Regions from separate parts of the Streptomyces sp. NPDC049954 genome, predicted to be linked through region 3. Evidence: riboswitches for the same ligand, from Rfam matches in the RefSeq annotation. Region 3 holds a riboswitch; each other region holds the start of a gene.
The links. Region 3 has a riboswitch for cyclic di-AMP ahead of AB0J21_RS01750 (LysM peptidoglycan-binding domain-containing M23 family metallopeptidase). Riboswitches for the same ligand answer to the same signal wherever they lie in the genome.

Region 1 (10,033 bases), on a different contig from region 3:
CTGGTGCCCGGACGGTACTTGCCGGTGAGGAAGCCGGAGGCGAGCGCGAAGTACGGGACGGTCGCGAGGCCCGCGCGCGAGGCGACGTCCTGGAGGGCGCCCTCGTAGGTGTCGCGCGAGACGAGGTTGTAGTGCGGCTGGAGCGCGACGTACTTGGCGAGGCCCTCGCGGTCGGAGAAGTCCAGGGACTCCTGGAGCCGCTCCGGGGAGATGTTGGACGCGGCGATCGCCCGGACCTTGCCGGCCTTCACCAGCTCGTCGAGGGCGGTGATGATCTCCCCGACCTCGACGGAGGTGTCGTCGAAGTGCGTGTAGTAGAGGTCGATGTAGTCGGTGTCCAGCCGCCGCAGGGAGGCCTCGGCGCCCGCCTTGATGGTGGCGGGGGAGAGTCCCTTGAACTCGGGGAGGGAGCCGACCTTGGTCGCGATGACGACGTCGGAGCGGTTGCCGCGGGCCCGCGTCCACTCCCCGATGATCGTCTCGGACTCGCCGCCCTTGTTGCCCGGCACCCAGTGGGTGTAGGCGTCGGCGGTGTCGACGAAGTTGCCGCCGGCCGCCGCGTAGGCGTCCAGCACCGCGAAGGACTGCTCCCGGTCCGCGGACCAGCCGAACACGTTGCCGCCGAGGGACAGCGGGAAGACGTCGATACCGGAGGAGCCGAGTGTGCGCGTGGAAGTCATGTGCGAAGACAACACCGGAAGCGGTGCCGCCTATTCCGCATGCGTGACGGCGGTTCCGCACGCGTGACAGCGCGCGTGACGTCCTTCGGCATGTGCGCGCTGGCACGCACGCGGAAGGACGTCACGTCACGCGCCGAACAGGTCACGCGTGCGCGCCACCGCCCCGCGACCACCCCCCGTCAGGGGTTCTGCCCCCGGCTCTGCAGCCAGCCCATCGGGTCGATCGCGGCGCCGCCGCCCGGGTGGACCTCCAGGTGCAGGTGCGGCCCGGTGACGTTCCCGGTCGCGCCGACGCGGCCGACGACGTCGCCGGTGGTGACCTGCTGCCCGACGCTCACCGAGATCGAGGACTGGTGGCAGTACCAGAGCTCGGTGCCGTCGTCGAGTTCGAGGACGGTGCGGTAGCCGTAGGCGCCGGACCAGCCGGCCTCCTTGACGGTCGCCGAGTGGATCGCCTTGATCGGGGTCCCCGTCGGGGCGGCGAAGTCGAGGCCGGTGTGGTGGCCCGAGGACCACATGGAGCCGCCGTCGCCGAAGTGCGAGGTGAGGGTGTACGAGACGACGGGCAGCGTGTAGCTCTTGGCGAGTTGCGCGAGCCGTTCCGCCTCGGCCTTGGCCTTCGCTTCGGCCTCCGCCTTCGCCTTGGCCTCCGCCTCCGCCTTCTTCTGCGCGGTCTCGGCCTTCTTCCGCTCGGCCGCCGCGTGCTCGGCCGCGGCCTGCGCCGCGGCCTGTTCCGCAGCCTGCTGGGCGCTGTGGTCGGCGCTGTCGGCCTGCGTCTCGGCCTGGGTGAGGATGCGGGCGCGCAGGGCCTCACCGGCGTCGGTGGTGCCCTGGTCGAGATCGGCCTGGGTGACTCCGGCGCTGGTGAGCGGGGAGGCGGCGGGGTTGGCCGCGAGCTGGGCCGGGTCGTCGCCGTCCTCGCCGGAGACGTCGTCGATCAGCGCGCCGACACCGGGCAGCGACTTGGCCTCCGGCAGGGCGTCCTTGACGTCCTGGAGCTTCGGGAAGGACTCGGGCAGCGACAGCTGGACCTTCGGCTTCTCCTGCGCGGTGGCGATACCGCCGGCGCCGACGGCCGCGAGGACGCCGACTCCGAGGACCGTGGAGCTGCGGGCGAGGCCACCGCGCTGCTTGGCGACGCGGTGCCGGCCGCGCACCGGAACGACGGTCTCCTCGGTCGGGTTCCACTCCCCGAGACCGGGCTCGGGCGCCGGGCGGGGACCAGAGCCCCCGTCAGGGCCGGGGCCGTGGGCCCCGTCCGAGCCGTAGAACGAGGTGGGGGCGGACCCGGTGGGAGCGGGGGCAGGCGGGTTGGACGCCACGAAGGCGGCACTCCTTTCCTTCCTTCTCGCCTACCGGGTTAGCTGACGGGTTCGGAGCAGGAAGGTCTCCTACGGACACCAGGACGCGATGTCCGATTCACCCCAGTAAGTTGGTTCCCCGGTTCCCTTGCGGGATTCGGCGCGTGCGCGCGGAGCCGTCGCTGTTGACGGCTGGGACGACCGCGCTGCGTTATCGAACGTTAATAGACACCGGGCGTGGATTCCAAGCCGTTCCCGTTGATCGTTAAGGGCTGCGGCCTGGGCTTAAACGGACATGGGGCACGCGATCCGGACGAGTTGACCGCCCGTCCGAAGGGCCCGCGATTCTGACGGTGCGTCAGTTGTTATGAGAACGCACCCGCCCTCTCACCCTCGGTGACCGTCGCCGGAGGCCGCCTCGGGGCCGCCCCCGCGCGCCAGGTCCTGCTCGGCGTCGGCCAGGCCTTCCTGAAGGCTCTCCGGAGCGAGTGCGCCGGCCCCGGAGTGCGGACGGCGGACGGCGAGCAGCGCCATGTCGTCGGTCGTGGCGCCGCCGGTGTGGTCGCGCACCTCCTGCGCGAGGGTCGACAGCAGCGAGGCGGGATGCTCGAAGACGCGTCCGCGCAGCCGCTCGACGGGATCGTAGAAACGGCCCCGGGGGTCGCGCGCCTCCGACAGCCCGTCGGTGTAGAGCAGCAGCATCGCGCCCGGCGGGTACTCCGTCTCCTCGGCGCGGTCGGGCCAGGTGCCCAGTTCCCCCATGCCGAGCGGCAGGGCGTGCTCGCCGGGCGAGAGGACCAGGACCTGTCCGTCGTGGTGCAGCAGGAGCGGTTCGGTGTGCCCGCGGTTGACGACGCGCAGGACGCCGCCGCCGTGCGGGATCTCGACGAGGACGGCGGTCGTGAACCCCTCGAAGGCGTCGAGCGCGCGGCGCCGCGCCCCCTCCCGGGCGAGCGCCCGCTCCAGCCGGGCGGCGACCCCCTCGATGGTGGACTCCTGCTCGGCGGCCTCCCGGAACGCGCCGATCACGACGGACACGGCCTCGACCGCGCCGAGCCCCTTGCCGCGCACGTCGCCGAGCACCATGCGCACGCCGTGCGGGGAGTCCTGCACGGCGTAGAGATCGCCGCCGATGAACGCGTCGGCCTCGGCGGCCTCGTACTGCGCGGCGATGTCGAAGCCGCCGATCCGGCCGGGCGGCACCGGGAGCACGGCGCGCTGCGCGGCCTCGGCGACGTGCTGCACGGAGGCGAGCTGACGGCCGCCGCGCCGGATCACCAGGTTGATCAGCGCGGCCAGGAGACACACGACGGCCACCGTGATCAGTTCCATCACGAAGGAGGAGGTCGACAGGTTGTGCTGGGAGACGTGCAGGATCATCGCGAGGACGAGCCCCGCCACGCCGGTCCCCACCGTGACCGCGAGCCCCGCGAAAGGGGCGGCGATCAGCGGGGCGGCCGTGAAGAAGGGGGCGGCGAAGTAGGCGGGCGGGGCCGTCAGCCCGAAGACGAACCCGGCGGCGAGCAGCACGGGCGGCAGCGCGCGCACGACGGCCCGCGCCCACCGGTCCCGCCTGCCGTGCCCGCCCAGGACGAGCGGGGGCGGCGGCGGCCCCGGTTTGTAGTCGGTACGAGGCTCGCCGCCGGCCTGACCGGAGGGGGGACCACCCCCGGACGAGCCGCCGGACGAGTCGCCGGAGAAGCCGTCGGGAGCGCCGTGCGCTCCGCGCGCACCGTGCTTGCCGGGAGTGCTGTGCTCGTCGGGAGTGCCGTGCTCGTCGGGCTTTCGCGTCCCCACGGCTCGCCTCCCGCCCGCTCTGCGCCCCGCTCCTGCCGTTTCCGTGCTCTCCCCACGTTTCCCCGGGGGCGCGGCTCCTGCTACTTGGGGGCGGCCGAGCGGGTACCGCTTCCCGGAGAGCCGGCGGGACTACGAGTACCCCGGACCCCGGGACCGCCGGATACGAAAACGCCGGAAGCCCGGTGCACGAATGCACCGGGCTTCCGGTTTCAGTAGCGGGGACAGGATTTGAACCTGCGACCTCTGGGTTATGAGCCCAGCGAGCTACCGAGCTGCTCCACCCCGCGTCGGTAAACACAACTATACGCCATGTCGGGGGCGCCTCCGACCACGTGCGGCCCCACCCGCCCCGGGCCCCCGGCACCGCGCCGTCCGGGGCGCCTCACAGCCGTACGAGGGTGACTTCCGTGGCCTTCACGCTGGTCCACACCTCGGTGCCCTCGCGCAGTCCGAGTTCGGCGGCGGCGGCCGGGGTGATCTCGGCGAGCAGTTCCGGGGCGGTACCGGCCCGGCCCGCGACCAGGACGCGCAGCCGGCTGCCGAGAGCGGTGATCTCGCGGACCGTGCCGGGCCAGACGTTGCGCGGGCTGCCGGCCGGCCGTTCGCGGTGGACCGCGACGGCCTCGGGCGCGACGACGGCCAGCAGGCGCCCGCCCGGCCCCGCTCCGGGCTCCGGCTCCCCCGGCCCGGCGGCCCCCGCGGCGACGAGGACCCCGCCGCCGTCCAGCGCCAGCGCGCCGTCCCCGGTGAGCGTGCCCGGCCACGCGTTGCGCCCGAGCATCCGCGCGACCCACGCGGAACGCGGCCGCCGGGCCACCTCGGCGGGCGGCGCGTCCTGGAGCGCGCGCCCCTCGTCGAGGACGAGCACCCGGTCGGCGAGCGACACGGCCTCCACCGGATCGTGCGTGACGACGAGGCAGACCCCGCCGAACCCGTCGAGGTGCCGGCGCAGGGTGTGCCGCACCTGGGCCCGCGTCGTCTGGTCGAGCGCGGCGAGCGGTTCGTCGAGCAGGAGCAGCCGGGGCCGGGCGGCGAGGGCGCGGGCGAGGGCGACGCGCTGGGCCTGGCCGCCGGAGAGCTGGGCGGGCCGCCGGTGCGCGAGGTGCCCGACGCCGAGCCGGTCGAGCCACAGCCGGGCCCCGCGACGCGCCTCGGCCCGCCGTACGCCGTGGGCGCGCAACCCGTACGCGGTGTTGCCGAGGGCGCTCAGGTGCGGGAACAGGGCGCCGTCCTGCGGGACCCAGGCCACGCCCCTGCGGTGCGGGGGCAGGCCCGTCACGTCGTGGTCGCCCAGGCGCAGCCGCGCGTGGGCGCGCGGGGTGAGGCCGAGCAGGGCGCGCAGCAGCGTCGTCTTGCCCGCGCCGTTGCGTCCGACGACGGCGACGGTCGTACCGGGCGCGGCGTCGAGCGACAGCTCGGTGTACCCGGTGACCTCGGCGTGCAGGGCGTACGGCCTCGCGGTCTCGTCGGGGGCGGCCGGAGGCTCCTGCCCGGTGCCGTCGAGGTCGCCGCCCGGTCCCGTGACCGCGGCAGCCGGTTCCTCGGGGACGTCGGCAGGGGGCCCGTCCCGTCGACTGCCGCCGCCGCCCGCCATCCACCGGCCGCGCAGCCCCACCAGGACGGCCATGGCGATGGCGAGCAGCAGCAGGGACACCGAGGTCGCGGCCTCCGGGGAGTCCTGGAGCAGGAGGTACACCTGGAGCGGCAGGGTCTGCGTCGTCCCCGGCAGGTTGCCCGCGAAGGTGATCGTGGCGCCGAACTCGCCGAGGGCCCGCGCCCAGGTCAGCGCGGCGCCCGCGGCCAGCCCCGGGGCGACCATCGGCAGGGTGACGGTGGCGAAGACGCGCAGCGGGGAGGCGCCGAGGGAGGCGGCGGTCTCCTCGTACCCGGGCCGCAGACCGGCGAGGCTGCCTTCCAGGCTGATGACGAGGAAGGGCATCGACACGAAGGTCGCGGCGACGACGGCGCCCGAGGTGTGGAAGGGCAGCACGATCCCGAAGCTGTTCTCCAGCCAGGGCCCGAGCAGTCCGCGCCGCCCGAAGCCGAGCAGCAGCGCGACCCCGCCCACGGTCGGCGGCAGCACCATCGGGAGCAGCACGAGGGACCGTACGAGGACCTTGCCGGGGAAGTCGGCCCGGGCGAGCAGCCAGGCGAGGGGCACCCCGAGCAGGAGCGAGAGCCCGAGCGCCCAGCAGGAGACGACGAGCGAGAGGCGCAGCGCCTCGGTGGTCTCGTGCCGGGTCAGGTGGCCCCCGAGCCGCGACCAGTCGGTGCGCGCGAGCACGCCGAGCAGCGGCACGAACAGGAACGCCACCCCGAGCAGCGCCGGCACCGCCAGCGCGAGCGGAGCCCGCCGCCGGCCCGTACGGAGCCTGGGCGCACGGGGGCGGTGCGCGGACGGGCGCCTCGCGCGCAGGAGGAGCCCCCGGGGGCCGCCCGCGGGGCGGTCGCCGGGGGCTCCGGTCCGGTGTCCTTCGTCCGTCACGGCTTCTGGAACCCGGCGCCCCGAAGGATCTTCTGGGCCTCGGGGCCGCTGAGCCACTGCACGAAGTCGGCGGTGGCCTCGGTGTGCTTCGAGCCGTTGAGGGCGGCGGCCGGGTAGGAGGCGACGGCGTTCTGCGCGTCGGGGATGTCGACGGCGTCGACCTTGTCGGGGGCGGTCGCCGCGTCGGTCTTGTAGACGATGCCGGCGTCGGCCTCACCGAGCTCGACCTTGCTCAGCACGGCGCGTACGTTGGGCTCCTGGGAGACCGCCTTCACCTTGAGGTGCTGCTTGTCGAGGACCTGCTTCGAGTAGTTGCCGACGGGCACCTCGGGGGCGGCGAGCACGACCTTGAGTTTGCTGTCGGCGAGGTCCTTGAGCGCGCCGATCTTCTCCGGGTTGCCCTCACCGGTGGCGATGACCAGCCGGTTCCTCGCTATGACGGTGGGCGTGCCGGTCTCCCCCTCCAGCCCGTCCATCGTCTTGGTGTCGGCGGTGACGAGCGCGTCGGCGGGAGCGCCCTGCCGGACCTGCGCGGCGAGTTCCTGGGAGCCGGCGAAGGAAAAGGTGAGCGTGACGCCCGGGTTCTCCTTCTCGTACGCGGACTTCACGGACGCGAACACGTCGGTCAGCGAGGACGCGGCGAGCACGGTGAGCTTCGCCTTCGCGGGCTCCTTGACGTCCTTGGCCGAGGAGCTGCTCGTGGCGCCCGGGTCACGTTCCTCCTTGGCCTCGTCGTGATCGTTCCCGCACGCGGCGAGCGAACCGGCGAGGACGGCGGTGACGACGGCGGCGGTGACGCGACGGCGCGCCGGGGACGAGAACGACGGGAGAGGGGACAGGGGCATCGGAAGGTACTCCTCGGAGCAGGGAGGCCGGGAAGGCGAACCGGCAGGCGGGACGGGAACGGGGTACGGCGGGGGAGAGCGGGCGGCGGGCGTCCGGCCCCCGCGTCAGACCAGATCGATGTGCACGTTGGTGGACTTGACGCGGCCCACGGCCTGCATGCCGACCTCCAGGCCGAGTTCCTCGACGGCCTCCCGGGTCAGCAGGGACACGAGCCGGTGCGGTCCCGCCTGGATCTCGACCTGGGCGGCGACGTCGCCGAGCTTCACGGCGGTGACGATCCCGGGGAAGGCGTTGCGCGCCGAGGTGTACGAGATCTCGTCGTCACCGCCGCCCCCGCCCTGTCCCACCTCGATGGAGAAGGCCGCGAGATCACGCCCCTCGATGAACCGGCGCCCCGCCTCGTCCCGGTGGGTGGCGACCCGCCCGGCGTCCGCCCAGCGGCGCGCGGTGTCGGGACTGACCCCGAGCAGACGCGCGGCCTGACCAATTGTGTAGGACTGCATGTGCGGAAAACTAGGCCCGAACCCCTCGCATCTGCAAGATCTCGCAGGATTCCGCATGGCAGTTGCGGACATGCGTTGCCCGTCGGCCGCCACCACGAGGGCGCGACTGATCCGCCCGGAGAGGCAGAGGGGCGCGGGAACGCGGCCGCCGGGCCCGTACCGCCGCGCAGCCCCGCCCCCTCCCTCCCGGCAGACAGAGGTCAGTCGCGAAGTCCCGTGACGCCCCTACCGCTTCCGGAAGTCGACGACTCCCTGCCTGCCGATCGTGACGACCTCGCTGTCCAGCAGCGCCGTGTGAGTCGCGGCCGTGATCATCAGCAGCATGAGCGCGAGACCGATGACCGGCACGTCGGCCTCGCGGTCCACCGTGGTCGCCAGAGCCAGCACGATCACCTCGACGACCACGTAGACGACGGCCACCCACGGCTTGACCACTCGCTTCACCCGCAACTCCGGGCGCAGGGCGCCATTTCCCCTTTCCTGGGCCCGGGTTGACCTTTCAGGCGTCGTGCCGTCAGCATGACTACTGGATCAGTCCACCAGTCAGGAATGAGAGTCATGGCACTGCCCAAGTACGAGCAGATCGCGACCGACCTCCGAGGCCGGATCGTGCGCGGAGAGCTGGAGGCCGGCGAGCCGCTGCCGTCCGAGCGGGAGCTGATCGAACGGTGGTCCGTCGCACGCGCCACGGTCGTGAAGGCCCTCAGCGTCCTCCGTCAGGAGCAGCTGATCGAGACCCGGCACGGCGTGGGCTCCACCGTCCGCGCGCGCATCCCGCTCGCACGCACCGCGGGCGAGCGCTACGAGACCGCCCTGGCGACCGGCCACGTCTACACCGCCGGGGAACACGCCCAGATCATCGCCGCCGACCTCGCACCGGCACCGGACCACGTGGCCACCGGGCTCGGCATCGAGACCGGCGACCGGATCGCGCGCCGCCAGCGCGTCACCTTCGAGGGCGAGACACCTGTCGCCACGTCCACGAGCTACTTCACCGCCGCCGTCGCCGAGGCCGCACCGCGCCTGCTGCTCCGCGAGCGCGTCCGCGAGGGCACGACCCGGTACGTCGAGCAGGAGACGGGCCGCCGCCCGCACACCGGTCGCGACTGGTGGTCCTCGCGGCTCGCGACCGATGAGGAACTGGAGCTGCTTCAGCTGGAGGGACCGGCGGCGGTGACGGAGGTTCGTCACAACGTGTACGACACCGAGGGCGCGCCACTGGCCTACGAGGTCGGCGTCAGCCCGGCCGGCCGCTGGTCACGAAGCCACGAGTATCCGATGAGCCACTGACAAAGCGTCAACTTCGTTTTCCACCCCCGCCATTGGCGGGGGTTTTCCATTACCCCCCCCTCTGGGCTTGACTAGTCCACCGGTCGACTATTCATGCACGGGGTGCAGTTACGGATGCGCCCACCGTAGCCAAGGGGGCCGTCATGCCCAAGGAATCAAGCAGGCCGCTCGCGGTCGACACCCGCACCGACACCGTCGGCGAGATCATGGGGAAACAGAACGGGCAGATCTACCTCCGCCCGCTGCACGGCGGCCCCGAGTGGGCCCTCACTCCTGACCGGGTTCAGCCGATCAGCGCTGAAGAGATCGGCCGCACTGGTGAGTGAAGCGCCGTACACGGCGCCCGCCTGCCGGGTAGCTCTCGGGCACCAGCACTGCCACGGCAACCGGGGCGTCTTCGCCGGTGGCTACGCAGTACCCGTCATACGCCTGCACTGCGCCTGCGCCTGCCACGAGCGGGCTGCCGCGGCTGCGGGCCTTAGGCTGGCGAAGCTCCGCGACGAGAGGAAATGATCAGATATGCGCCCCGAACGGTTCTTCGCCACCTTGCTCGACCTCGCCAAGAACGGTCCCGGCGTTGTCCAGGTGCGGACGCTGGAGGAGCTGGGTGAGACCAAATACCCCTTCGCGCTGTCACTCACCCTCCCGTCCGGCGAGTCCCGCTGGCAGATTATGGGCCAGACCGACCCCACCGACCGGCACCAGGGGGACGAGCCGACCCCGATGACAGGTGAGCCACCTGCCGGGGATGCCCTTCATCCACCACGTCCCCACCCAGGACGAGAACGAGACGAAGGCCGAGGCCGCCGGGACGATCACGCGGACGATGGCCGCGATCGAGACCGCCGGTTACACCGTCGACACCGAACTGTGGCTCGGTGCCGCCGACTGCTCGCAGTGCCACGCGGGGTGCACCGACAGCCCCAACGGGCCCAAGAAGTAGACACGCTCGCCCGGCTGAACGATCCGGTCGGCTGACACCGGAGCACCTGATAGGCAAGACTCCGGCCGCCCGGCCCTCACCGCGCGGCCGGGCTCAGGAACGGAGCAATGTGACCGACACTCTCGCCTGGAACACCTACTCACGCACCCGCCCACAACGGCGCGCGGTGAATGCCGCCGGCCAGTCGA
Region 2 (10,033 bases), on a different contig from region 3:
TCGCCGGGCTCAACCCCCGCCCGGGCGGCGGCGTGACCGACTACGGCGAAGTGGAGGTGGTCGCCCTCATGAGCAACGACCTGCCCGCCGTACGGCAGTTCGTGCACAGCGAACTGGGCCCGCTGGCCGAGGACACCTCGCACGCCGAACAACTCAGGGAGACGCTGCGGCACTACCTGGCCGGAGAGCGCAGCCTGCTGACGGCCGCCGCGCACATGCACGTCGCCCGCAACACCGTCACCTACCGGGTCAAGAGAGCCCAGCAACTGCTCGGACACGACATCTCCCACCGGCGCTTCGAGGTGCACGCCGCCCTCGCGGCCGCGCACGTGCTCGGCCCCGCGGTGCTGCGGCCGGCGGCCGGCTCCCCGCACACCACCGGCCGCCCGCCCGCCACGAGGCTCAGATCAGCGGAGTGACCTGCTCCTCGATCCCCAGCAGCGCACGCCCGTACAGCTCCTGGGCGATCGCCGGGTTGATCACCGCGTGCCGGCTCCCGGTCTCCTGATCACGCCACACGCGCTGCAGCGGACTCACCTCGGCGAAGCTGCCCGCCCCCTGCACACTCAGCAGCAGATCGAGCGCCTCACGCGAGCGCCGCGCCACGTACCCGGTGTCCATCCGCACCCGGGCCCGCGTCACGAGCGGCATGTACTCCTCGGCCGCGGCCCACCTGTCGATGTCGTCGGCCGCCCGCATCAGGTGCAGCTCGGCCGTGTCGACGAGCTGCGTCGCCTCGGCGAACTGGATCTGCGTGCTGGGGGAGTGGTCGGCGCGCTCGTAGAAGGTGTACGAGATGCCCTTGCCCTTGGCGAGGGAGCCGCGCACGATGTCCAGACCGGCGCGGGCCAGGCCCACCTGCGGACCGCCCAGCACGAGGGCGAGCACCGGGACGAGGGCCGAGCGGTACAGCGTCTCCCCCGTGTGCTCGGTCGGGTACTCGCCCTGCACGGCCCGCGTCATCGACATGATCCGGTGCGCGGGCACGAACACCTCGTTGGCGACCAGGGTGTTGCTGCCTGTGCCGCGCATCCCCGCGACGTACCACGTGTCCTCGACCGACAGCTCGGACAGCGGGATCAGCGCCACGCCCTGGTCGGTCTGCTCACCGGACTCGTCCACGACCGGCACCCCGAGAGTGGCCCACTGCGCGTGCAGACACCCGGAGGCGAAGCCCCACTTGCCGGTCACCACCAGACCGCCCGCCACGGCCCTGCTCTTCGCGGTGGGCGCCAGGACCCCGCACACCCGGGCCTGCGGATCGGCCCCCCACACCTCCTGCTGGGCCCGCTCGGGGTACAGGGCCGTCAGCCAGTTGCACACGTTGATCAACGTCGCCACCCAGGCCGTCGAACCGCAGCCCCGGCCCAGCTCCGAGGAGACCTTGAGGAACGTACGGAAGTCCGCCTGCGCCCCGCCGAACCGGCGCGGCACGGTGAGGCCGAACAGCCCCGCCTCCGTCAGCGCGGCGATGTTCTCCTCCACGACCCTGCGCTCGTCCTCGGTACGGGCGGCGTTGGCGCGCAGCAACGGAACCAGGGCGGCGGCCCGTCCGGCCGGGTCCTGGGCCGTTCGCGGGGATTCCGTCACGGTGGTGCTCATGGGTTCCTCCAGTGGGCGACGTGAGCTGTGGCCCAGCTCACGGTGCGGGTGCCGTTCCAGGGATTCCACGCCACCGCCGACCGGGTGTCGTGGTGCCCGGACAGCAGGATCGCGACCGGTGCTTGGGCCCGCAGCCCAAACACCGGCCCGTTTGGGCCCCGGGGCCACATCCGGGCGCCGCTCCTGCCCGCCCGGACCATGGCCGGCCGCCCCCGGCCCTGGCTTCACTCGTGCGCACAGGTCCCGTCCGGGCCCGCCGCGCACCGCGGCATCCGCCCGCGGTCAGGGACGGGACCGCCCACCTCACCCGCACGCGAGCCACCCGGAGGCCGTCATGCCCGCACCCGCCACCACCGCGCCGGCGGAGCCCGCCCACGGCTTCGGCCCCGCCGAGTACCGCAAGGTGCTCGGCCGGGTACCCACCGCCGTCAGCGTCGTCACCGCGTCCACCCCCGACGGGCCCGTCGGCGTCACCGTCGGCAGTTTCACCTCGGTGTCCCTGCAACCACCGCTCGTGATGTTCTTCTGCGACCTGGCCTCGACCAGCGCCGCCGCCGTCGCCCGGGCCGGCCGGTTCTGCGTCAACGTCCTGGCCGAGGACCAGCGGCAGCAGTGCCAGGCCTTCGCGAGCCGCACCGGGGACCGGTTCGCCTCCTGCTCCTGGGAGACCGGGGCGGACGGGGCCCCGCACATCGAGGGCTGCCTCGCCTGGATCGACTGCGAGGTCGAGAACACCTTCCCGGCCGGGGACCACATCGCGGTCCTCGGCCGGGTACGGCGCCTGCGCGCGGCCACGACGGAGCACAAACCGCTGGTCTTCTACGGGGGCCGGCTCGGCCGGCTCGACCCCGCGCCCCTGCGGCACGCCCCGACCGCACCGTTCGGCTGGTGGGACGCCGGGATCTGACCGCCCCGGCGGCGCCGCTTCGGCGGGAGGTGGTCAGCGAGGCCCGTCGAGGAGCCCCGGCAGCAGGCGCGTGGCGTTGCGCGTGGTCAGGGCGCGCCACGTGTCGCCGTCCGGCTGCACGGCGGCGTCGACGGACCTCACCTGGGCGAGGGCGCCGGCCGCCGGGGTCCAGCAGTAGTCGCTGCCGTACAGCACCTGCGCACTGCCGAAGGCCGAGACCAGCGCGGGGACCTGGTTCGGGAAGGGCGTGCCGGCGATGTCGAACCACAGCCGGCCGACCTGCTCCTGGACACGCGGCACGTCCGCGGAGCCGCCCATGAACCCCGAGCGGAACAACTCCATGCGGTCCGCGAGCAGCGGCAGCGTCCCGGCGCCGTGCGTGAACAGCCACTGGATGCCCGGGTAGCGGGTGAGGACCCCGTTGAAGACCAGGTCGCTCACGGTCCGCGTCGAGTCGAAGATGAACTCCAGCATCGGCCGGGGACGCCCCAGCGACACGGCCTCGGCGCAGGACGGCGAGGTGGGGTGGACGAAGACGACGGCCCGGCGGCTGTCCAGCTCCGCCCACAGGGGCTCGAAGTCGGGGTGGCCGAGGTAGCGGCCCCCGGCGTTCGACTCCAGGGTCACACCGTCACTGCCCAGCGTGTCCAGGGCGTGGGCCAGTTCGTCCAGCGCGCCCGTGACATCGGGCAGGGGCAGGGAGGCGAAGTGCCCGAAGCGGCCGGGGTGGTCCCGCTTGAGCCCGGCGCCGTACTCGTTGACCTCCCGGGCCAGCGACCGGGCCGCGCGGTCGTCGCCGAAGTGCACGCCGGGAGAGGAGATGGACAGGACCGAGGTGCGGATGCCGCCCTCGTCCATGAGCGCGAGATGACTGTCGACGTCCCACGACGGCCAGCCCGGCATCCCGTCGGGCCGCTCGTGCCCCGCGGCTTTGGCGAGTTCCGCGTAGTGATCGGTGACGAAGTGCGCGTGCACGTCGACGAGCTGCTGCTCGGGGGCCGGTTCCTGCATGGTGCTTTCCTCTCGTTCACGTCCGGGGAGCCCTCGGGCGGGACACCCGGGGCCCCTCGGTGGCACGCGGCGCCGCCTCGCGACAGCCGTGGACCGGGACCGGCGGGCGGATACCGGGCCGGCCGCGCAGGACCCGCGCCGCTCGCTCGCTGCTCTTTACGGTACACCGTGTCCTGTATGGAGCGCGGTGTACCGCTCCGGCCGGCGGAACGGGTCAGCGCGGCCGCACGGCGTCCCGGCGCCGCAGCTCCGCCAGCACGGGGGCGAAGGCCTCCATGGAGGGGTCGAGCACCGTGAAGTACGAGAAGCCGTATCGCTCCCGGTGCGCCTCGATCCGGTCCGCGATCTCCCGTACCGTCCCCAGCGCGAGGATCGGCACCTCCAGCAGCTCGTCCGTACTGAGGTGCGGCAGGTGCGTGCGCCACTCCTCGGCCGCCCGCTCGCGGTCCTCGGTGACGACGACGGCCTGGATCAGCAGATTCAGCTCGGCGGGCCGGGGGCGACCGGCCGCGAAACCCCGGTAGGCCGCGACGCGCTCCTCCAACTGGTCCGCCGTGAGCGGCCTCGGGGTGCCCTCCGGAGTCGTACGCCCCCCGCTGAACGCCACGACGTCCGCGTGCCGTGCCGCCAGGCGCAGCACCCGGTCGCCGTTGCCACCCACCAGCAGCGTGGGCCGAGGTCGCTGCACCACGGCGGGCCGGTGCTCGGCCGAGCCGAACAGCCGCCCCAACTCGGCCAGCGTGTCCCGGAGATGGTCGACCCGCTCCCGCGCGGACCCCCACGGAAGGCCGGCCGCCTCGTGTTCGGCCGGTACGTAACCGGTGCCGAGGCCCAGTTCGAGCCGGCCCCCGCTGAGCGCGTCGACCGTCGCCGCCTCCCGGGCGAGCAGGGCCGGGTTCCAGAATCCGGCGTTGAGGACGAAGGTGCCGATCCTGACGTGCTCGGTCGCCCCGGCGGCGGCGACCAGCGCCGGGAAGGGCGCCATCATGCCCAGGTGATCGGCGACGAGCACCGTGTCGTAGCCCAGTTCCTCCGCCCTGCGGCACCTCTCGCTCCACTCCGCCCCCTGGGCGGCGGTGACCATGTTGACCCCGAACCGGAATGCCTCGGCCATGACGTCTCCTTCTGCCTCGCCGGTGTGTTCCGTCCGGCCATTCATCCCTGCGCGCACGGGAGAGGCAAGGGGGCACCGGACTCGGGAAGGCGGAGGAGGGAGTGAAAGGCGATGCCGTCGAGGTGCCCGGGCCGCGTTCGCCGGGACCGGCCGTCACTCTCCGTTCCGGGTCCGGCAGGCCGTAATCCGCTCGGCCGTAGCAGGGTTCACCGCTTCGGGCGACAGAACCCCGCAGATCCTCCGGGATCGGACCGCACGCGAGCCCCCGCGGTGGCAGTCTGGCGCACAGTAAGGGCCCGGCCCCTCGGTGTCATTCCACGACGACTCGCCTCACCGGGCCCTGCGGGAAGGGACAGGCCGTCATGGCAGATCATCAGGAAGCCTCGGTCACGCTGCCGAGCGATCCGGCCTCGGTTCCGGAGGCCCGCAGACATGTCGGCGCCCTCCTCGCCGAATGGGGACTGCCCGCCGGCTCCGAATCGGCCGACACGATCCGGCTGATCGTCTCGGAACTCGCCACCAACGCCGTCCAGCACACCTGCGGGCAGTCACCCACCTTCACGGTGGAGCTCGTGCTGGAACGCGATGAACGGCTCTGTATCGGAGTGACCGACAGCCACCCCCGCTGGCCCCAGCGGCTGCCCGCCGCCGTGCAGCAGGACAACGGACGCGGCCTGGTCATCATCCGGTGGCTCGCCGCGGAGTGCGGCGGGCGGCTGTCGGTCGTGCCCACCGAGGAGGGCGGGAAGACCGTCCGGGTCGAACTCCCGTGGCAGGCCGGGGCGGCCGCACTCGACTGAACGGCCGTCCCCGGGCCCCGGCCCCTGCAAAAACGTTCTGCCCGCCCGGTCCGCACCGTCCGTAGCGGGGCGCGGTCGCGGAGCCGGACGGGGGAGGGCACGTGGTGAGCAGCGGGCACGGCGGCACCTGGCGGGCCGTCACCACCCGCCGTACGGACGTGTCCGCCGCGCCCGCCGCCCCTCACCTCACCTCACGCGTCCGTAACTGACCGACCTCGTCCAGATCCGTTCGAGTTTGACGACGTCTCCCGTCTTGGGCGCGTGCCACACCTTGTTGCCGCCCGCGTAGATGGCCACGTGGTACACGCTGCCGCCCGAGCGGAAGAAGACCAGGTCCCCCTTGGTGCGGTGGCCCGCGGAGATGTGCCGGGTCTTGTTGTACTGCGCCTGGGCGGTGCGCGGCAGGGCCTTCCCCGCCTTCTTGAAGGCGTAGACAGTCAGCCCCGAACAGTCGAAGCGGTGGGGGCCCGCGGCGCCCCAGCCATAGGGCGAGCCCTTCTTGGAAGCCGCGATCCTGAGCGCCTTGGCGTGGACACCGGCGGTGGCGGCCCGGGCCTCCGGGGCGCCGCCCGGCACTGCCAGGGTGCCGCCCACGGCGGCGAGAGTGAGAGCCGAGGCGGTGCCGGCCCTGGTCAGCAGAACGGGAACTCGATTCCGCACAGACATGCGTAACCCTTCGTCAACCGCCTGTGAAGGATGACCTGTCGGGTTCGGGCCGGCGAAGATGCCCGGCCGCATTGCGGCTTCACCCCAAGGACCGACGCGCTCCACACGCGCCGACCCGCCGTGCTGGGTCCTCCACTCCCGCCGATCCATGTGTCGACCGGCATCCGGACGGCGGCGGGATTCGGCGTCCGCCCGGACCGCCCCGCCGCTGCGACGGGGGCTTGTCGTCGTCAAGGATCTTCACGCACGGCCGGGCCGGAAACCGGGCAGAATCGTCCCTATGTGAGCTTCCTCACCCTTGTGCCGTTCGGGTGTCCCGCCTCCCGGGCGGCACCCTCCGTCGAGAGCGGACGAGCGCCCGACCAGCGGCGCAGTCATCCGCCGGGCCGAGAGTGCCCACGCGGAGCGCAACCCCGAGCCGGTCCCCCAGGGCCCGGAGGTACGCCGTTGGTGGGTACCTCGTTTGGTAGGTTTGCGTCGCGCTGCGGACATGGGTGGTCGCGGAACGCGCACGCGGACGTGTGTCGCGGCGCGTCCTACGCCTCCGGGGCCTCCTGCGGGGGGACTGCCACCCGGGCGGTACGACGCTCTCCGTCGAGTACGCGCAGCGCCTGTTCCAGGGTCCGTGCGTGCAGCTCCGTCTCGCCGCGCGCGTGCATGCGGGCGAGCGCGTCGCGCAGGCTCACCGCCCGGGCGACGAGCGCCTGAGCCGCCCGCAGCGCGGCGTACGTGTCGCCGCCCCGGCCGGGATTGGCGCGGCCGAGCAGGTCGGCGGCGGCCAGGTAACTGTCGATCAGTTCGCCCTCGGCCCTGGTCAGGGCGGGCAGGGGTGGCAGCTCCGGCGGCAGCATCGCGTCCTCACTGGTTCCAGGTGCCCGGCAGGGGGCCCCGGTCGCCCACCACGGCGTCCACGATCCCGTACGCGCGCGCCTCGGTGGCGGTCAGTACCTTGTCCCGTTCGATGTCCGCGCCGACGTCCCGCGGATCGCGGCCCGTGTGCCGGGCGAGCAGTCGCTCCGTCACCTCCCGCATGCGCTGCACCTCGGCGGCCTGGATCTCCAGGTCGCTCGGCTGCCCCTGGGCGGGTTCGGTCAGGGCCGGCTGGCCGATGACGATGCGGGCGCCCGGCAGCGCCGCCCGTTTCCCCTCGGTCCCGGCCGCCAGGAGCACGGCGCCCACCGAGACGGCCTGGCCGAGGCAGTACGTCGACACGTCGCAGGCCAGGAAGCGGACGGTGTCGTACACGGCGGTCATCGCGGTGAAGGTACCGCCCGGGCAGTTGAGGTAGAGGGAGATGTCCTGGTCGGGCGCGGCGTGCTCCAGGTACATGAACTGGGCCACCAGGTCGCCGGCCGCGGTGTCGTCGAGCGGGGTGCCGAGAAACACGATCCGATTCTCCAGCAGCTTCGCGTACGGGTCCAGGGTGCGGTGCCCGGAGCTGGTGCGTTCGGTGAACTCGGGCAGGACGTAACGAGCGGACGGACGGATCACGGCACACGTCTCCTCTGTGAGGTGCCCTGTAAAAAATGTACAGGACGTACAGACTCTTGAGGTGAGCATCGCTCAGGAGGCAGCCGGGGACAACGACAAGGGCCCCCGTTTCGCTCTCGGCGAGAAGCGGCGGGGGGCCCGGTCGGCAGTACGTACGGTGTTGACGTCGGCGCAGGGGGAGGGTGTGGCGCGGGCGTTGGGCTCATGGTGCGCCCCTGCGGGTCAGGTGCTGCTGTACAGGTCCACGAACGGCTGGGCCGAGTCGAGGCCCTCGTGCCCGAAGGGCGCGTCGAAGCTCCAGACCAGGAACAGCAGGAAGACGATCAGGGCGCTGAACGTCGTGGCGAGCAGCAGCTCGCGGGCCGAACGGCGGATCTGAAGGGTGTACATGAGGCCGAGGGTGACCACGGCGCCGGCCACCAGGCCGAACCACACGGTCCCGGGAAGCGTGGTGCCGGCGTTCTCCAGACGCTGGTGGCGCGCGTCGTCGGCGGCGGCGACCTGGTCGAGCAGCGGCTGGTACGCCTGGGCCTGGAGTTCGTCGGCCGGGGTGTGGCGGGCGATGTCGGTGCGGATCTGCCGCAGGAGGTCCCCGCCCTTGGTGCCCGGATCCCGGTCCGCCTCCATGGCGCGCCATTCCGAGGTGACGGTGTGCCGGGCGTAGGTGTCGATGTGTGCGCGGACCTGGGCGCGGAAGTCGGCCGGGTAGACGTCCAGACGCTGGTCGATCTCGTAGAGCGCCTGGGCCTCGCGCTGCACGGTGTCGTCGGCCGCGTTCCTGGCCTCCCACACGCCGGCGATCGCGAGGCCCAGCACGATGGCGTAGACGACGCCGACCATCATCACGAGGTATTCGAGGACGTCCGGGGTCTCGGAGGTGTCCTCGTCGACCACCCGGCGGTTGCGCATCAGCGTGGCGGTGACGACCAGGGTGCAGACCAGCACCGAGGCCAGGGTGTAGATCAGCCATTCGGGCACAGCGGGGCTCCAAGAATGCCGGCGAGAAGTGGTGGGAGAGGGGAGGCGGGGGTCAGCCGCGCCCGCGACGGCGGGAACCGGGCCGCAGGGCGGCCGCCGCCAGGATCGCGGGACACATGATCACGACGGTCGTGGTGACGGTCGACAGCGCCGCCGGCGGTGGGCGTCGGGAACCGCCCGCGTAGTGGGAGCGCGGCACCCAGTGGAAGGCCGCGGGCGCCTCGGGCGGAGCCGGGGCCGGGCTCGCCGGCGGGGGCGGCCGCCGGGTCGGGCGCGGGGAGGGCGGCTCGGGCCTCGGAGGGGCCGCCGCCGGGGCCGGGCTCCGGGAGGGGGCCGGGCCGGGGGCGGGCGCGGCGACGGACGGCGGAGGAGACGAGGGCCGTGGCACCGTCGCCGAGGGAGGCGGGCTCGGTGTGGGTGTCGGTGGGGGCGAGGGTGAAGGGGTGGGGCTGGGCGGAGGGGGGCTCGGCGAAGGTGAAGGTGAAGGCGAAGGCGGCGGCGTCGGTTCGGGCGGCGGAGGAGTCGGGTGGGTGCCCCCGATCTCCACCCACGCCTCACCCGTGCACACCACGAGATGGCCCCCGGCCGGACCGTGCTCGATGAGCACGGACGTACCGGAGTGATGGGGCACCGGGCAGAGCACGGCCGCGGCCGCTATGCCCGCGGTGATCCAGCCGCTCACAGGCCCTCCTCGTCACACGTCGTTCCGCGGCGGCGTGTTCGCCGCCCTCGCCGCACCGCCCGGTGTGCGTCAACGGGCCCCGCCCGAAGGGCCGGTGGCGGCACCGGCGACAGGAGCAACGACCGGAGGGGGAGGGGGACACGGGGTGGTGCGGCCCTGTACGGCCCGAAGGTCGCCGGGCCGGTGTCGGCCGCCCGGTTCAGCCCGTCACGTACACGGACATACACTCCCGGACCGGCAGGTGGATACCGGGTCCATTCCGTCCAATTCGTGCTGCCGTGACGGGATTCGAACCCGAGCCCACGGACCGTCCCGCCGTGTGGTTTGGCCCCTCCAAGGGGTGAGAGCGACTCCTCGCGGAGGGGCCAGGGAGGCGGCCGGGCAGCCTCCACACAACCGAGCTGAGGGAGAAGGCGTGGGACTGTCACGTGCGCACGGGCGAGGAATCACCGAGGGGCCGACCCCGGCCGACCTGGCGGGGCAGCCCGCCCTGCCGTATCCGAGCGGCTGGTCCGCGCTGGCCTTCTCGGACGAACTCCCGCCCCGCAAGGTGCTGACGAGGCCGCTCGCCGGTCAGGACGTGGTGCTGTACCGGCTGCCGACCGGGGCCCTGCGGGCGGTGCGTCCCTACTGCCCGCATCTCGGCGCGCACCTCGGCCTCGCCACGGTGGAGGGGGAGGACCTGGTCTGCCCCTTCCACCTCTTCGCCTTCGGCCCGGACGGGGCGTGCGTGCGCACGGGGTACGGCACCGCGCCGCCCCGGTCCCCGCTCGACGCGTTCC
Region 3 (10,033 bases):
ACACCAGCTCCTTCCCCAACCGGCTGCCCTTCAGTGACTTCGGCGAGGTCATCGACCCGCCGTCGGCCGACGTCACCGCCCACGTGGTGGAGATGCTGGCGCAGGAAGGTCTCGCCCACCACCCGCGCACCCGGCGCGGAGTGGACTGGCTGCTGAAGAACCAGGAGCCCAACGGCGCCTGGTTCGGCCGCTGGGGCGTCAACTACGTCTACGGCACGGGGGCCGTCGTCCCCGCGCTCGTCGCCGCGGGCCTGGCGGCCTCCCACCCCGCGATCCGGCGGGCCGTGGACTGGCTGGCCGCCGTGCAGAACGAGGACGGCGGCTGGGGCGAGGACCTGCGCTCCTACAACGACCCGGCCTGGCACGGCCGGGGCGCCTCCACCGCCTCCCAGACGGCGTGGGCGCTGCTGGCCCTGCTCGCGGCCGGCGAGCGGGAGTCCGAGCCGGTGCGCCGCGGGGTGGCCTACCTGGTCGAGACCCAGACCGAGGACGGGACCTGGGACGAGCCCTGGTTCACCGGTACCGGCTTCCCCTGGGACTTCTCCATCAACTACCACCTGTACCGGCAGGTGTTCCCGGTGACGGCGCTCGGCCGTTACGTGCACCGCACCGGGCCGGGGGCCGTCTGATGGACCAGGCCCCCGAGGCCGGGCAGCGCCCGGAGCCCGTACCGCTGCTGGTCGCCTGCGCGCTCGGCATCGAGCACCTCGCGCTGCGCAGCGGCGGGGGCCGCGGAAGGAAAACGGCACCGGGTCCCGTCACCGTCCTGCGGACGGGAATGGGACCGCGGGCCGCGGAGCGTGCCGTACGGCACGCTCTGAGCGGGGACCTGGCGCAGGCCGCGGTCCTCGCGACCGGATTCTGCGCCGGGCTCGTCCCCGGGATGCACCCCGGCGACCTCGTCGTCGCCGAACGCACCCGGGACGAGTCGGGCGCGAGCGAGTGCTCGCGGACCGCCGCCCTCGCGGAGGCGGTCTCCCGCGCGGTACCCGGCCGCACCGTCCACACCGGGGTGCTGGCCGGCTCCGACCACGTCGTGCGCGGACCCGAACGGGCCGAACTGCGCGCGACGGGCGCGGTCGCGGTGGACATGGAGTCCGCCGTGAGCCTGCGTACGGCGCTTGAGGCCCCCGGCCAGGGGGCCCGTCCGGTTGCCGCCGTACGAGTGATCGTGGACGCACCCGAGCACGAACTAGTCAGAATCGGCACGGTGCGCGGGGGAATATCTGCCTTCCGCGTACTCCGTGCCGTCCTACCTGCTTTCTATGAATGGCACCGTTCTTCGCTGCTCCCCAGGAGGTGAGCCAGATGGCCATGCCGCTGCGCCAGACCATCAGGGTCGGGACGTACTTGATGGAACAGAAACTCCGCAAGCGGACGAAATTCCCGCTGATCGTGGAGTTGGAACCGCTCTACGCGTGCAATCTCGCATGCGAGGGCTGCGGCAAGATCCAGCATCCGGCGGGGGTCCTCAAGCAGCGTATGCCCGTGGCCCAGGCCGTCGGCGCGGTGCTGGAATCGGGCGCGCCGATGGTGTCCATCGCCGGTGGCGAGCCGCTGATGCACCCGCAGATCGACGAGATCGTCCGCCAGCTCGTGGCCAAGCGGAAGTACGTCTTCCTCTGCACCAACGCCATGCTGCTGCGCAAGAAGATGGACAAGTTCAAGCCCTCGCCGTATTTCGCCTTCACCGTGCACATCGACGGGCTGAAGGAGCGGCACGACGAATCCGTCGCCAAGGAGGGGGTGTTCGACGAGGCGGTCGCCGCGATCAAGGAGGCCAAGCGGCGCGGCTTCCGGGTCACCACCAACTCGACCTTCTTCAACACCGACACCCCGCAGACCATCATCGAGGTGCTCGACTACCTCAACGACGACCTCCAGGTCGACGAGATGATGATCTCCCCCGCCTACGCCTACGAGAAGGCTCCCGACCAGGAGCACTTCCTCGGGGTCGAGCAGACCCGCGAGCTGTTCAAGAAGACCTTCGCGGGGGGCAACCGCAGCCGCTGGCGGCTCAACCACTCGCCGCTCTTCCTCGACTTCCTGGAGGGCAAGACCGACTACGACTGCACGGCCTGGGCCATCCCGAACTACTCCCTGTTCGGCTGGCAGCGGCCCTGCTACCTGATGGCCGACGGCTACGTCCCGACCTACCGTCAGCTCATCGAGGACACCGACTGGGACAAGTACGGCCGCGGGAAGGACGACCGCTGCGCCAACTGCATGGCGCACTGCGGCTACGAGCCCACCGCTGTCCTCGCGACCATGGGATCGCTCAAGGAGTCGCTGCGCGCGGCGAGGGAGACCGTCGCGAGCAACCGCTCCTGAGGTGACGAGACGCCCGCGGCCCGGACCACCCGGACCGCCCCGGCCCCTCGACCGCGCCGCCCCGAGCGGGCAGCCGGTCGAGGGGCCGCCGCGTCGTCCGCGGGCCCCGCGCCACCACGAGAAGCGGCCCGCCGCCCGCAGGGACGGCGAGCCGGACGTCCCCAGAGAGAGGGCTGAGACGTGACACTGCTGGAAGGCATCCACGGGCCGCAGGACCTGAAGACGCTGACCGGGGAACAGCTGGTCGAACTGTCCGCGCAGATCCGGGAGTTCCTCATCCAGGCGGTGGCCAGGACCGGGGGCCACCTCGGTCCCAACCTCGGCGTCGTGGAACTGACCGTCGCGCTGCACCGGGTCTTCGACTCGCCCCGCGACCGCGTCCTGTGGGACACCGGGCACCAGAGTTACGTGCACAAACTGCTCACCGGCAGACAGGACTTCTCGAAGCTGCGCGGAAAGGGGGGCCTCTCGGGCTACCCCTCGCGCGCCGAGTCCGAGCACGACGTCATCGAGAACAGCCACGCCTCGACCGTGCTCGGCTGGGCCGACGGGCTCGCCAAGGCCCGCGACGTACGGGGCGAGGACCACCACGTGGTCGCCGTCATCGGGGACGGGGCGCTCACCGGCGGAATGGCCTGGGAGGCGCTCAACAACATCGCCGCCGCCAAGGACCAGCCGCTGGTCGTCGTCGTCAACGACAACGAGCGCTCCTACGCCCCGACCATCGGCGGCCTCGCCAACCACCTCGCGACCCTGCGCACCACCAACGGCTACGAGAAGGTCCTCGCCTGGGGCAAGGACGTCCTGGACCGCACCCCCGTCGTCGGCCGCCCGCTCTACGAGTCGCTGCACGGCGCGAAGAAGGGCTTCAAGGACGCCTTCGCCCCGCAGGGCATGTTCGAGGACCTGGGCCTGAAGTACCTCGGCCCCATCGACGGGCACGACATCGAGGCCGTCGAGTCCGCGCTGCACCGAGCCAAACGTTTCGGCGGACCCGTCATCGTGCACTGCCTCACCGAGAAGGGCCGCGGCTACGAACCCGCCCTCGCCCACGAGGCCGACCGCTTCCACACCGTCGCCGCGATGGACCCGCTCACCTGCGAGGCGCTGACCCCCTCGGGCGGCCCCTCGTGGACCTCCGTCTTCGGCGAGGAACTCGTGCGCATCGCCGAGGAGCGGCCCGAGGTCGTGGCGATCACCGCCGCGATGCTCGACCCGGTGGGCCTGACCCCGTTCGCCGAGCGCTTCCCCGACCGGATCTGGGACGTGGGCATCGCCGAACAGCACGCCACGGTCTCCGCGGCCGGGCTCGCGACCGGCGGGCTGCATCCCGTCGTCGCCCTCTACGCGACCTTCCTCAACCGGGCCTTCGACCAGCTCCTCATGGACGTCGCCCTGCACCGGTGCGGGGTCACCTTCGTCCTGGACCGGGCCGGGGTCACCGGTACCGACGGCGCCTCGCACAACGGCATGTGGGACATGTCCGTCCTCCAGGTCGTGCCCGGACTGCGGATCGCCGCCCCGCGCGACGCCGGCCAACTGCGTGCCCAGCTGCGCGAGGCCGTCGCCGTCGACGACGCCCCGACCCTCGTGCGCTACCCCAAGGAGACGGCGGGGCCCGAGGTGCCCGCGCTGCGCCGCGTCGGCGGGATGGACGTCCTCGCCGAGCCCGGCGCGGGCGAGGACCCCGACGTCCTGCTCGTCGCGGTCGGCGTGATGGCCCCCGTCTGCCTGAGCACCGCCGAACTGCTGCGCGAGCGCGGCATCGGCTGCACCGTCGTGGACCCGCGCTGGGTCAAACCCGTCGACCCCGCGCTCCCCGCCCTCGCCGAACGGCACCGGCTGGTCGCCGTGGTCGAGGACAACAGCCGCAGCGCCGGGGTGGGCACCGCCGTCGCCGCCGCCCTCGGCGACGCCGACGTCGACGTGCCCGTACGGCTCTTCGGCATCCCCGAACAGTTCCTCCCGCACGCCAAACGCGGTGAACTGCTCGCAGACATCGGCCTCACCCCGGTCGAGATCGCCGGCCGGATCGGGGCCCGCATGGCCCGTAAGGAGAACAAGCAGGCATGACAACCGGCACGAGTGGCACCACCGGCGCGCAGACCGGCCCCGGACAGCGGGAGTCCGGGCGCTCCGGCTTCGACCTCGGCGCGCTGCTGGCCGAGCGCGGCCAGGAACGGTACGAGCTGCACACCAAGTACCTCAACCACCAGCTGCCCCGGATGCTGCACACGATCGGCTTCGACCGGGTCTACGAGCGGGCCGAGGGCGCGTACTTCTGGGACGCCGAGGGCAACGACTACCTCGACATGCTCGCCGGTTTCGGCGTCATGGGCCTGGGACGGCACCACCCCGTGGTCCGCCGGGCCCTGCACGACGTCCTCGACGCGCAGCTCGCCGACCTCACCCGCTTCGACTGCCAGCCGCTGCCCGGACTGCTCGCCGAGAAGCTGCTCGCCCACAGCCCGCACCTGGACCGTGTGTTCTTCGGCAACAGCGGCACCGAGGCGGTCGAGACGGCGCTGAAGTTCGCCCGGTTCGCGACCGGCAGGAAACGCGTCCTGTACTGCGCGCACGCCTTCCACGGGCTGACCACCGGCTCCCTCTCGGTCAACGGCGAGAAGGGCTTCCGCGAGGGCTTCGCCCCGCTGCTGCCCGACACCGCCGTCCCGATCGGCGATCTGAAGGCGCTGGAGAAGGAGCTGAAGAAGGGCGACGTGGCCGGGCTCATCATCGAGCCCATCCAGGGCAAGGGCGTCCACGACACCCCGCCCGGCTATCTGCGGGCCGCCCAGGAACTCCTGCACAAGCACAAGGCGCTGCTCATCGCCGACGAGGTGCAGACCGGCCTCGGCCGCACCGGCGACTTCTACGCCTACCAGCACGAGGAGGGAGTCGAACCCGACCTCGTGTGCGTGGCGAAGTCCCTGTCCGGCGGCTACGTCCCGGTCAGCGCCACCCTCGGCAAGGACTGGATCTTCAAGAAGGTCTACTCCTCGATGGACCGGGTCCTCGTGCACTCGGCGAGCTTCGGCGCCAACGCCCAGGCCATGGCGGCCGGGCTCGCGGTGCTCTCCGTCATGGAGGACGAGAACATCGTCGCCAACGCCCGGCGCACCGGCGACTACCTGAAGAACCGCCTCGCCGAGCTGATCCCGCGCTACGAGATGCTCGCCGACGTCCGGGGCCGCGGCCTCATGATCGGCATCGAGTTCGGCCGGCCCGACTCCCTCAAACTGCGCAGCCGCTGGACCATGCTCCAGGCCGCCCGCAAGGGGCTGTTCGCGCAGATGGTCGTCGTACCGCTGCTCCAGAAGCACCGCATCCTGACCCAGGTCTCGGGCGACCACCTCGAAGTCATCAAGCTGATCCCGCCGCTCGTGGTGGGGGAGAAGGAGGCCGACCGCTTCGTGGACGCCTTCACCGCCGTCATGGACGACGCGCACAACGGCGGACTCATGTGGGACTTCGGCAAGACACTCGTGAAGCAGGCGGTCGCCAACCGCTGAGCAGGGAGCGGACGGCCGGACCGAGCCAGAATTTGCCTCCCGGGCAAAAAAATTGCCCGGGAGGCCTTTCCCTGGCTCAATCAGAGGTATGAGCCCTGCCACCCCCGGCGGACGGGACCTCCCGGACCCGCCGGACCAGCACGCCGACGCACCTGACGGCGCCCCGCTCGCCCTGCCCGCGGCCGTCGCCCCGCAGCTGCGGGAACTGCGCCGCCGCGCCGGGCTGACCCTGGAAGCCGCGGCCCAGGCCGCCGGACTCTCACCGGCGCACCTGTCCCGGCTGGAGACCGGCCGCCGCCAGCCCTCCCTGCCGATGCTGCTCGCCCTGGCCCGCACCTACGGTACGGCCGTCTCCGAACTGCTCGGCGAGCACACCGAGGGACGCCAGGCCGTCGTCCGTGCCACCGCGATGGAGCCGACCGCCGCGGGCGGCTGGACCTACTGGCAGGCCGGCGGCCCGGGACGCGGGATGCAGGCGCTGCGCGTCCACGTCCCCTACGGCAGCCAGGGCGACATCGTCCGCGTGCACCCCGGCGAGGAGTGGCTGTACGTCCTCACCGGCCGGCTCAGGCTCCGGCTCGGCGACAGCACCCACCTGCTGGACCCCGGTGACAGCGCGCACTTCGACTCGCTCACCCCGCACCGGATCGCCGCCGTGGACCAGGACGGCGCCGGACTGCTCTTCGTCCACACCCTCATGCAGAGCCCGCTCGGCGCGCTCTGCCTCGGTGACGCACGCCCAGGAGGCGCATGATGTCCCGCCCGGCACCCGAACCCGAACCCGAACCCGTATCCGGGACCGCCCCTCCCGCCGCCCCCGGCTCCGAGGCGCAGGCGGCCCCGGACCAGGAGGGGGACGCCCCGCGCGGGGTGCGCCGGTTCGTGGAGGACAAGATCCCGCGCGGGCTCGCCATCAGGCTGTTCGTCTACATCGTCGCGGGCCACGGACTCGCCGCGTTCCTGTACCTGCTGTTCGAGCTGGGCGCCAGGAACCAGTGAGCCCCGGGCGCCCCGGGCCGGTCATTCGACCAGCCGCGCCCGCAGCCCCTCCCGCAGGTCCGGGGTGAGCCCGAGCACCTCGCCGAAGTACCGCTCGGGCCCGCCCCACACCGTGTCGACGGCCTCCAGGGCCGCCCGCAGGTACTCCACTCGTGCCTCGAACAACGGGTTGAGCAACTCCATCACCTCGGGCGCCATCGCCTCGGGGGAGTCGCTGCCGCGCCGGACGAGGTAGCGGCGGTGCGGGGCGTTCGACTCCAGGTAGTCCGCCTCGATCGCCTCCCGCTCGACGCCCACCGCGAGCAGCGTGAGCGCTATGGAGGTGCCCGCGCGGTCCTTCCCGGCCGCGCAGTGCAGGAGGGCCGGCAGGCTGTCCGTCGCCATCGCGCGCAGCAGCCGCCCGTACTCGTCGGTCCGCTCCTCGACCAGCTCCCGGTAGGTGGCCGCCATCCGCGCCTCCGCCCGGCCCTCGCCGAGCAGCTCCCGCAGCTGCGCCAGCTCCCCGTGCCGCACCATCCGCCAGAACTCGGCGCCGTCCGCGGGGTCGTTGAGCGGCAGGTGCACGTTGCGCACCCCGGGCAGCTCGACGTCCGGGCCCTCCAGTGCCTGGTCCGCCGCGTTGCGGAAGTCGAAGACGGTGCGCAGGCCGAGCGAGGAGAGGAAGCTCACGTCCTCGGCGCTCGCGTGCGCGAGGTGGCCGCTGCGGTAGAGCCGGCCCGGGCGCACCCGCCCGCCGTCCACCGTGGGCAGCCCGCCCACGTCCCGGAAGTTGCGTACGGCGGTCAGCTCGGGCTCGGCCTGCGGCACCTGCTGCGTCACGGGGATTCCCTTTCCGGTGGGCCGCCGGCGCGGCTCGCCGGCACGGCGCGAGCCCGACCCTACGACAGACGCCCGTCCCCCCGACAGGACGTCGGACGGTCCTGAGGGGCCGGGGTGAGCAGCGTCATAACCGTGACGGTCCGTACCGGCCGCCCTTTCCGTCGAGGCCGCATTCCTCCGGCGGATGCAGGGAAGTGAAGATCAAAATTCCACGGAGCGTGACAGAAATCCGCTCAATGGATCACTAAAAGGGATACACGCGGGAAAGGTATGGCTTGTCCGGCGAGTTCCCACTCCTTTACGGTCACCCTCAGTCCGGCCGGAACGCCCAATCCTGCCGCCGCCCGGATTCCCGCTCCACTCACACCCGTACCGGCAGGAACGGGGGACCCACAGGCATCACCGCCGCCCGGTCCACCGGACGGCTAGGGGTGAAGCCGCGTTCACGCGGCCGGGCAGCTCCAGCCCGAACCCGACAGCTCACCTCGTAGGCGACGGAGAAAGAACACCACCATGCCCGCACAGGGTAAGAACCGCCGTTCGCTGTCCCACCGCCTCGCGCTGATCGGCACCACCGGTGCCGCCGCGGTGGTGCTCCCGCTGACCGCCGCGGCCGGCGCGCACGCCGCCGCCCCCGAGGCCGCCCCGCAGAAGGCCGACACCACCTACACGGTGGTGAAGGGCGACACCCTGGCCAAGATCGCCAGGACGCACCACGTCGACGGCGGCTGGAAGAAGCTCTACGAGATCAACAAGAAGGCCGTCGGCGCCAACCCGAGCATCATCAAGCCGGGCCTCAAGATCACCCTGGAGGCCGCCAAGGCCGCGGCCCCCGCCGCGAAGCCCGCCCCCGCGGACTCCGGCTGGACCGCGCCCGTCGTCGGCGTCAAGGGCGGCGGCTACGGCAACTCCGGCAACCTGTGGTCGCACGGCCACACCGGCGCCGACTTCCCCGTCTCCACCGGCACTTCGGTCAAGGCCGTGTCCAACGGCACCGTCATCGCCGCCGGAGACGGCGGCGCCTACGGCAACCAGATCGTCATCAAGCACGGTGACGGCCACTACTCGCAGTACGGCCACCTCTCCTCGATCGGCGTGTCCGTCGGGCAGACCGTGACCGAGGGCCAGCAGATCGGCCTCTCCGGTGCCACCGGCAACGTGACCGGCCCGCACCTGCACTTCGAGATCCGCACCGGCCCGGACTACGGCTCCGACATCGACCCGCTGGCCTTCCTCGCCCAGCACGGCGTCAACGCCTGATCCGGCCCCTCCCGGACCGCACCGGCCCGCCCGCCCGCGCCCCGCGCGGCGGGCGGGCCGACGCGCACTCCACGGGGCCCGCGCCCCCCATCGCGGCGGCGACGGAAAAGCGACAACGATCCGTTCTCCGACTCAGTCACACCAGGCCCGCCCTATTCCTGAATTGGGCGAGATTTGACCGGTGGTCTTTCTCACCCCCCGTCAACCCCTGCCTACGGTGGCGTAGGTCACTCGGCCAGGTGAATGATGCCGAGGTGGCACAAGAATCGAGGTTCCCCCGTAGCAGCGCCCTTTCGGGAGAGGGCATCATCGCGTCGTACGCGGCCGTCGGCGACAGCTTCACCGAAGGCGTCGGCGACCCCGGCCCCGGCGGTGTCTACGTCGGCTGGGCCGACCGGCTCGCCGTCCAGCTCGCCGACCGGCTCCCCGAACACGACTTCCGCTACGCCAATCTCGCGGTGCGCGGCAAACTCCTCGACCAGATCGTCGCCGACCAGGTGCCCCGCGCCAAGGAACTCGCCCCCGACCTCGTGACCTTCGTGGCCGGCGGCAACGACATCCTGCGGCCCGGCAGCGACCCGGACGACGTCGCGGCCCGCTTCGAGAGCGCCGTCGCCGACCTCACCTCCGCCGTCGGCACCGTCCTCGTCGCGACCGGCTTCGACACCCGGGACACCCCGGTGCTGCGCCGGCTGCGCGGAAAGATCGCCACGTACAACGCCCACGTGCGCGCAGTCGCCGACCGCCACGGCTGCCCGGTCCTCGACCTGTGGTCGCTGCGCTCGGTCCGCGACCGCCGGGCCTGGGACGCCGACCGGCTCCACCTCGGGCCCGAGGGGCACACCCGGGTCGCCCTGCGCGCCGCCCAGGTCCTCGGCCTCGACGTGCCCGCCGACCCGGAACAGCCCTGGCCGCCGCTGCCCCCGCGCGGCACCCTGGAGCACCGCCGCGACGACATCACCTGGGCGCGCGACCACCTCGTCCCGTGGATCGGCCGCCGGCTGCGTGGCGAGTCCTCCGGCGACCACGCGCACGCCAAGCGCCCGGACCTGCTGCCCCTGTAACGCCGCGCGCACCGCCCCGGCGGCCCCCGGCGCCGACCGCGCCCGGAG

Region 1: linked by a shared signal. The riboswitch ahead of AB0J21_RS32960 (M23 family metallopeptidase) and the one ahead of AB0J21_RS01750 (LysM peptidoglycan-binding domain-containing M23 family metallopeptidase) in region 3 are both predicted to bind cyclic di-AMP.
Region 2: linked by a shared signal. The riboswitch ahead of AB0J21_RS21300 (C40 family peptidase) and the one ahead of AB0J21_RS01750 (LysM peptidoglycan-binding domain-containing M23 family metallopeptidase) in region 3 are both predicted to bind cyclic di-AMP.

What each region holds. Positions count from the first base shown of each region.
Region 1 is NZ_JBFALS010000026.1:23,990-34,022, forward strand. Features, by position in the region: gene AB0J21_RS32955 (aldo/keto reductase) at 1-680, opposite strand, end outside; gene AB0J21_RS32960 (M23 family metallopeptidase) at 860-2,002, opposite strand; cyclic di-AMP (ydaO/yuaA leader) riboswitch at 2,015-2,154, opposite strand; gene AB0J21_RS32965 (PP2C family protein-serine/threonine phosphatase) at 2,369-3,571, opposite strand; tRNA gene AB0J21_RS32970 (tRNA-Met) at 3,992-4,065, opposite strand; gene AB0J21_RS32975 (ABC transporter permease) at 4,161-6,110, opposite strand; gene modA (molybdate ABC transporter substrate-binding protein) at 6,260-7,108, opposite strand; gene AB0J21_RS32985 (helix-turn-helix transcriptional regulator) at 7,214-7,612, opposite strand; gene AB0J21_RS32990 (hypothetical protein) at 7,838-8,056, opposite strand; gene AB0J21_RS32995 (GntR family transcriptional regulator) at 8,171-8,902, shown strand; gene AB0J21_RS33000 (hypothetical protein) at 9,046-9,228, shown strand; gene AB0J21_RS33005 (hypothetical protein) at 9,633-9,845, shown strand; gene AB0J21_RS33010 (class I SAM-dependent methyltransferase) at 9,955-10,033, shown strand, end outside.
Region 2 is NZ_JBFALS010000008.1:401,018-411,050, reverse strand. Features, by position in the region: gene AB0J21_RS21330 (helix-turn-helix domain-containing protein) at 1-419, shown strand, start outside; gene AB0J21_RS21325 (acyl-CoA dehydrogenase family protein) at 403-1,602, opposite strand; gene AB0J21_RS21320 (flavin reductase family protein) at 1,937-2,509, shown strand; gene AB0J21_RS21315 (amidohydrolase family protein) at 2,543-3,520, opposite strand; gene AB0J21_RS21310 (LLM class F420-dependent oxidoreductase) at 3,735-4,634, opposite strand; gene AB0J21_RS21305 (ATP-binding protein) at 4,997-5,434, shown strand; gene AB0J21_RS21300 (C40 family peptidase) at 5,621-6,100, opposite strand; cyclic di-AMP (ydaO/yuaA leader) riboswitch at 6,104-6,297, opposite strand; gene AB0J21_RS21295 (hypothetical protein) at 6,637-6,951, opposite strand; gene AB0J21_RS21290 (ATP-dependent Clp protease proteolytic subunit) at 6,959-7,591, opposite strand; gene AB0J21_RS21285 (hypothetical protein) at 7,814-8,569, opposite strand; gene AB0J21_RS21280 (Rieske 2Fe-2S domain-containing protein) at 9,667-10,033, shown strand, end outside.
Region 3 is NZ_JBFALS010000001.1:409,970-420,002, reverse strand. Features, by position in the region: gene shc (squalene--hopene cyclase) at 1-629, shown strand, start outside; gene AB0J21_RS01785 (1-hydroxy-2-methyl-2-butenyl 4-diphosphate reductase) at 629-1,303, shown strand; gene hpnH (adenosyl-hopene transferase HpnH) at 1,309-2,331, shown strand; gene dxs (1-deoxy-D-xylulose-5-phosphate synthase) at 2,512-4,404, shown strand; gene AB0J21_RS01770 (aspartate aminotransferase family protein) at 4,401-5,843, shown strand; gene AB0J21_RS01765 (XRE family transcriptional regulator) at 5,932-6,597, shown strand; gene AB0J21_RS01760 (DUF6126 family protein) at 6,594-6,842, shown strand; gene AB0J21_RS01755 (tyrosine-protein phosphatase) at 6,864-7,661, opposite strand; cyclic di-AMP (ydaO/yuaA leader) riboswitch at 8,010-8,170, shown strand; gene AB0J21_RS01750 (LysM peptidoglycan-binding domain-containing M23 family metallopeptidase) at 8,175-8,921, shown strand; gene AB0J21_RS01745 (SGNH/GDSL hydrolase family protein) at 9,176-9,985, shown strand.